DNA from 3 places in the Thermanaeromonas toyohensis ToBE genome. Region 2 is predicted to be linked to each of the others. Evidence: riboswitches for the same ligand, from Rfam matches in the RefSeq annotation. Region 2 holds a riboswitch; each other region holds the start of a gene.

Region 1 (2,259 bases), 1.4 Mb from region 2:
CATCAATTCAATTCTAGCTTACTTTGGCTTACTCCTATAACTTAAACTTTGCAGAAACACTAGGCTAAAGATAGGGCAAAAATATGATAAAATTAAGGAGGAGCAATTTTGTTAACGCCCCAATTAAATAAAAAGCAAAAATGGGGGAGTAAAGTGCCGAGACCACCTAAATGTCGGCGTGTGGCTTTCATTCCGGGTATTACCTATTTTCAACCAGCTGGTATCCCTCTAGAACAGGTAGAAGAAGTTGTCCTGGCGTTAGAAGAATTGGAAGCTATCCGCTTAAAAGATCTAGAAGGATTAGAACAAGAAGACTGCGCTGCTAGGATGCATGTTTCCCGCCCCACCTTTGCCCGGATTTTAAATGCAGCCCGGGCCAAGGTTGCGGAAGCTTTAGTTAGCGGGAAGGCTATTAAGGTAGAGGGGGGTTGCTACCAGCTGGTGGGAAGAATATGCTGTCCCCAATGTGGCAGGAGATGGGAGCCAGAAGAGGATAGCTTAGAGTTTTGTCCCCACTGTGGAAATAGGGGCTCAATAAGGGGGGCAGGAGCTCCGCGAAGGTGCCGTAGGCGGCATGGATGGCAGGAAGGGGAGGATACTTCATAAACCTTGCCAGGCCCTAAGGTAGGAATTAAAGTAGGAATCAAGAAAAGAAGTAGCGAAGTACGGGTGCCCTTAACCTTTAAAGGGTAAAGGGTTAAAAGGGAAGCCGGTGAGAATCCGGCGCGGTCCCGCCACTGTGAAGGGGAGGGCCTTACATTTAGGTCACTGGGGTTTTAAGCCCTGGGAAGACGTAAGGTTCCGGTGAACCTGAGCCAGGAAACCTGCCCGTTGACTTTTAGCTTGCCCACCTACGCGGATAGGGAGGGGAGCGGGGAAAGACATCCTCCACCAAGGTAGGTGGAGGATTTTTTTCTGCGCTTTTAAATTAGAGGGGGAGGCTTAATGGGGTTTAAAATATGCTTTTATACAGCCATTGAAGGGGAATTAGGTGTTTTAAGCCGGGCTGTCCTAAAGGTACAGCAGGATTATGGCCAGATAGTAGAAGTTAGGGCTTTTTCTCACCGGGGAGAAGGTGGAGAGTCGACCAGGCAAATTTGTCAATTAGCCTGTGGTGTTGATCTCATTATTGTGCACCTCATGGGGGGGCCAGATTCCCTGCCCGGGCTTCAAGATCTGGTACAACTAGCCAGGGGGAATAACCTTCCCTTGGCTGTAGTACCTTCCGTGGGAGACGACAGCCAACTTCTTCTTTCTTTAAGCAATATGGAACCTGAGGATTACCGCCAGGTGCGACTTTATATCGCTTATGGTGGGGAAGAAAACCTTAAAAACCTTCTTCTTTGGGCGGCTAGCCGTTATGGTGGCGTAGAAGTGGTGGCAGCCGAACCCCGTCCCCTACCGTGGGAGGGTTTTTACCATCCGGACTACCCGGATCCAGAGAGGGCGGCCGCTTACCTAAAGGAGAAACTTAAAGAAAATAGGCCAGTAATAGGGATTCTTTTCTACCAGAGTTCTTGGGTAGCGGGTAATACAGCCTTTATCGATGAACTCGTTCGGCAAATAGAAAAACGGAATGGAGTGGCTCTTCCAGTCTTCCTTTACGCCACCAGAAATGATGAATTAGGTAGCCACGGCTTGGCCTGGGTACTAGAAAATTATTTCATGCAGGACGGCCTTCCAGTAGTAGATGTAGTGGTCAATACCCTCATGTTTTCCCAGACCATGGCTACACCTACTTTTAGCCGGGTAGGAGAAAAAGGGTTATACGAGCGGCTGGGCGTGCCCCTGATTAAAGCTATCGTTTCCTTAACACCTTATGAGGAGTGGGAAAAAAGCCAGCAGGGCCTGGGTCCCCTAGACGTAGTTATTAGCGTGGCTTTACCTGAGTTTGACGGGAACCTAATCAGCGTGCCTATAGCTACCCGGGAAGAGAGCGGGGAGGATCCTTTAACTGGGGCTGTCCTTACTAGGTATGTACCCATCCCCCAGCGGATAAATAAAGTGGCCTCCCTGGCCTTGCGCTGGGCCTGGCTCCGGCGCAAACCCAACCGGGATAAAAGGGTGGCTATTATCCTCCATAATTACCCACCGCGCAACGACCGGATAGGTTGCGCCTTTGGTCTAGATACTCCAGCCAGCGTGCACCGTCTGCTGGTAGCCATGCGGGCGGCCGGTTACCGGGTGGAGGACTTACCGCCGGATGGAGCAGCCCTTATGGAGAGGATTTTGTCCGGGTTGACCAATGAGCGGGGCTGG
Region 2 (2,259 bases):
CCGCTTTGTACCTGCTTTAAGGCTAGCCCGCAAGCTTATAAACGAAGGTAAGTTAGGGAGAATATATCAATTCCGGTCTAATTTTTTATCCGATCGCTTATCTAACCCCCAAGCCCCTTGGGCTTGGCGCCTTTCTAAAGAAAAAGCAGGGAGCGGAGTGCTGGGGGATTTAAACTCCCATGCTATAGATATGGTCCGGTTTCTTTTGCAAACAGAAGTGCAGGCGGTTTTAGCTTGGAACCCCACCCTTATTTCCCACAGGCTTACACCAGAAGGTAAAAGTTGCCCTGTAGAAGTAGATGATGTGTCCCTTATTTGGCTTAAACTAGCCAATGGCGCCGTGGCTTGCCTGGAAGCGAGTAAAGTAGCTACCGGATATAAAACCACCTGGCGTATTGAAATCCATGGGAGCGAAGGGGCTTTAGCTTTCGATTTAATAAGGGGTAATGAACTGCAATTTTTTAGCCGCCGAGATCCGGTAGAAATACAAGGTTTTCGGCTTATTCATGTAACAGAGCCCGAGGTCCATGACTATATAAGCTATTGGTGGCCGCGAGGGCATGGGCTAGGATGGGAGCATTATCATATTAATATGCTCGAGCATTTCCTGCGCTGTATTGCCACTGGAGATAATGTGGCTCCCTGGGGAGCAACCTTTCTTGATGGCTTGCGCTGCCAAGAAGTAATAGAAGCCGCTCTTACATCTAGCAGACAGGGCGGCTGGATCGAACTGGTCTATTAGATAAGGCTAGATTTATTGCAAAAGCTTCATTAAGAGGGACCTGTTTCCCCCTTGCTTCCTACTTTCTTTTCCGATATACTGGAGACAGCTAAAATTTTATATTTTTACCGGATGGGTGCCTTTGCGGGGCGTAAAAGGGAATCAGGTGGGAATCCTGAGCGGTCGCGCCACTGTAACCGGGGAGCTTTCCTTTTTGAGGGAAGCCACTGGGTAGTTTTACCTGGGAAGGCTAAGGAAAGCGGTGAGCCGGAAGCCAGGAAACCTGCCCGTCCGGATGTGCCGCTTACCCTCGCGTCAAGGGGAAGGGCTAAACTGTATGTATAGAAAACCCAGCCTCCAGGCGAGAGGCTGGGTTTTTAGTTAAGGGGGCCAAGGGGTGGGAGCTTGGCGGAAAAGGGCAAGTTGGTATTGGTCACTGGCGGAGCTAGCAGCGGTAAGAGCCGTTTTGCCGAGGAGCTAGCCGCTAGGTTAGCCCAAGAGGTTGTTTATATCGCTACTGCCCGGATCACTGATGAAGAAATGGCTAGGAGGGTGGGCAAGCACAAGGCTAGGAGGCCCGCCTCTTGGCGTACAGTTGAGGAGCCCTGGGATCTCAAGCGGGCCTTACAGGAATGGGGCCAAGCCAGCAGGACAATACTGGTGGATTGCCTGGGGACATATGTAACTAATTTGTTGGTAGACAAGGGTATGGAGGAGGAAGAGGTAAGCCTCACTCTACAGGACTTTGCTCGGCTGGCCTGGGCTTCCCCCGCTGATGTTATTATAGTAAGCAATGAGGTAGGATGGGGTGTGGTACCTTCTTATCCTCTAGGGAGAGTATTTCGGGATCTTTTAGGTGCGGCTAACCAAGAGATAGCTTGTCTGGCCGATGAGGTCTATTTGGTGGTCTCCGGTCTACCTTTGGAGATAAAAAGCCTGGCGCAGGCCGGACTTAAAAACTTTTCTAAAGAAGAAGCGAGCTTAGACGGGCGCTTGCCCTGTGATACACTACTACTTGGAGGAAAGAAGAAATGAGTAAAGGATGGCGGCGGGGATATACTACGGGTACTTGTGCAGCGGCTGCGGCCCGGGCAGCGGTGAGAGCTCTTTTGGAGTCTTGCCCCTCCGAGGATAGGGTTAGGGTAACCCTGCCCCGGGGAGAAGAAGTCGAATTACCGGTTATGGTAAAGCGGGGTGAAGGATGGGCCGAGGCTATAGTAATTAAGGATGCTGGAGATGATCCGGACATTACCCATGGTGCTGCCATCCATGTACGGGCCAGCTTCATAGACAAGGGTATCACCTTACGTGCAGGACCGGGAGTAGGGATAGTCACCAAGCCTGGGCTTCCTGTACCGGTAGGTGAACCGGCCATCAACCCTGTTCCTCGGGCCATGATTAAGAAAGCTGTAAAGGATTTCCTTCCTCCTGACCAGGGAGTGGAGCTTACCATCAGCATTCCTGGAGGAGAGGAGCTGGCCCGACGGACTCTTAATCCTAAGCTGGGTATTCACGGAGGACTTTCTATTTTAGGTACT
Region 3 (2,259 bases), 1.4 Mb from region 2:
ATACCTGGAGGAGTAGGCCGCTGGTAGCCAAGGAGGCTCCCCCAATGATAACACCTAGCGTCCGGGGAAACCTGATTTCCCAGATTACGGCTGTATTTACCCCCTTTCCCGTTGGCCCCTCTCCAAGGATGCGGACCACTTCTCCCAAGGATATAGAAACTGAACCCAGCGCGATATTTAAAAAAAAGATAAGGCACAAGAGGCCCACAAAGGCTAGAAAAATAAACCAGTATTTAAGCCATGGGTTAATAAAGCTTCGCAATCGCCATCCCGCCTTAAGAAAAGGCTTATGAGCTTAAGTCCTACCATTTATTTGTTTAAGTTCATTTAGGTGGTAGCAGCAAGAAGTGCTTGATCTGGTAGCCAGCAAAACTTGCAGGATGTAAGATGGCGGCTAGATCCTCTATCTGCTCAGCGGTTTTATCCAAGGACTGATAGTACCAAGGCTGGAAAGCCCAAACTTTATTTTCTTTCACAGGTTTTATATCCGCTAGCACCGGACCCTGCTGTACAAGTTTTTCCAGGGAAGAAATTCCGTAATTGGGGCTACTAGCATAAATAAAGATATCGGCCTCCTTACTCCGGGCATAAAATTCTTCCAGGCTAATGGTGACACTACCTCCCTTATCAGCTTCTAGATCTTTAAAGACATAATCGCCCCCTGCTAAATCGATCATCCTGGCTACATAGGAACCACCCGCGGGTACATATACCTTACCCTTGAAGATGCTTCCCCACACCACCTTCGGCCGCTGTCCAGAACCAACCTTTCCTTTTAGGCTTTCTACCTTTTTAACTGCATCTTCAAAATAACTTTCGGCTTCTTGGCCCTTGTTGTAAAATGCAGCCATAAATTTAATCCATTCTAGCCTCCCTAGGGGCTCCTTCTCTAACCAGCTATTGTTTACGGCATAAGGTATACCTAGCTCATCCAGTTTTTTTACAATTTCCGAACCTCCCATAGCTCCCGTGTAGATAAAAACAACCTCCGGCTTTAAGGCCTTTATTTTTTCATAATCTGGAGCCATAGAGCTTCCAAGATAAGTGATAGTACCTCGTTCGAGGCCCTCTTTAACTTTATCGATGTACCACTCTTCCTTTTTACTGGTTACTCCTACAATACTATCCAGTTCCCCCAGCGCCTTAAGCAAGGCGGCATCTGTAGTGGAAAACACCGCTACCCGCTTAACCGGCGTATATATCGCCGGCAAATCCTTATACTCGGCCGGCGGCTTCTTCCCTTGAGGCACTAGAAGTAAAGTCCGGCTTTCGCCATCAGTAATCTTTTGATATCCCCCAGGTAGCTTTTCTATTTTGAATCCGGTGGCATACTTAAGATTTAACGCTTCCACCGGAGCAGAAGCTTCTTTCTTTGTTCCACAACCGTTTAAAAAACTTAAGGCGAAAAATGTAATAAGTAAAATATAGAAAGAGAGGAGAAACAAATTTAATCTATGGGGAAATTGGGGCTTAGGCTTCCGGATAAATTTATCATTAAATCCGCAGGGATTAATCATAACTATGAACCCTCCTAATCAATAGTGATTTAAATCTAGAGCCACCCATCCTTTAAACATCAAGAAAAGCCAGGTTTGCATTGGCCAAACTAAAAAGTCCCCCTACCCGGAGTGGGGGACTGGAATCGGGCATAAAATAACCACCTCCCTATCCGCGTAGGTTGGTAAGTTAAAGGTCAACGGGCAGGTTTCCTGGCTCAGGTTCACCGGAACCTTACGTCTTCCCAGGGCTTAAAACCCCAGTGACCTAAATGTAAGGCCCCTCCCCTTCACAGTGGCGGGACCGCGCCGGATTCTCACCGGCTTCCCTTTTAACCCCTACCCTTTAAAGGTTAAGGGCACCCGTTACCTCCTACAGGCTATTTAATTTTAATATCCAACTATTCGAGTATAGTTTAGCATGGGTATTTATAAGTTGTCCATATCTATAGTAGAGTTTATAAGTTGTCCATATCTATAGTAGAGAAAGATATTCGAGGTAACCAGCGAAACGACTTAAGAAGGCTCATTACCGTTGAGCACTGAGTAAGGCCCATTCTATAAAGACCTTCCTTAATACACAATCTCCCCGGTAAGGCCTATCCACCCGTCCAGTATAAGCATAAGCGCGGGCTAGACACCCTCCACCACAAAGGAGTTTATCCGGGCAGTCCCGGCAGCCTTCCATATTTTCGACCTTCCGCTGCCACCACGGCTTCCCCTTGACTGCCTGTAGCAGGGAAAAATGGGGGTCCATAATGTT

Evidence for each region. A riboswitch is a leader RNA that binds a small molecule or an ion and turns the genes downstream of it on or off. The one in region 2 is predicted to bind cobalamin.
Region 1: it holds a riboswitch for cobalamin, as region 2 does, so the genes downstream of both, cobN (cobaltochelatase subunit CobN) here and cobU (bifunctional adenosylcobinamide kinase/adenosylcobinamide-phosphate guanylyltransferase) in region 2, are expected to answer to the same signal.
Region 3: it holds a riboswitch for cobalamin, as region 2 does, so the genes downstream of both, B9A14_RS02025 (ABC transporter substrate-binding protein) here and cobU (bifunctional adenosylcobinamide kinase/adenosylcobinamide-phosphate guanylyltransferase) in region 2, are expected to answer to the same signal.

What each region holds. Positions count from the first base shown of each region.
Region 1 covers NZ_LT838272.1:406,551-408,809, forward strand. Annotated here, with positions in the region: gene B9A14_RS02010 (DUF134 domain-containing protein) at 154-606, shown strand; cobalamin riboswitch at 651-846, shown strand; gene cobN (cobaltochelatase subunit CobN) at 946-2,259, shown strand, end outside.
Region 2 covers NZ_LT838272.1:1,781,340-1,783,598, forward strand. Annotated here, with positions in the region: gene B9A14_RS09175 (Gfo/Idh/MocA family protein) at 1-742, shown strand, start outside; cobalamin riboswitch at 839-1,026, shown strand; gene cobU (bifunctional adenosylcobinamide kinase/adenosylcobinamide-phosphate guanylyltransferase) at 1,127-1,756, shown strand; gene cbiD (cobalt-precorrin-5B (C(1))-methyltransferase CbiD) at 1,753-2,259, shown strand, end outside.
Region 3 covers NZ_LT838272.1:412,189-414,447, reverse strand. Annotated here, with positions in the region: gene B9A14_RS02030 (FecCD family ABC transporter permease) at 1-262, opposite strand, end outside; gene B9A14_RS02025 (ABC transporter substrate-binding protein) at 324-1,517, opposite strand; cobalamin riboswitch at 1,683-1,878, opposite strand; gene B9A14_RS02020 (radical SAM/SPASM domain-containing protein) at 2,026-2,259, opposite strand, start outside.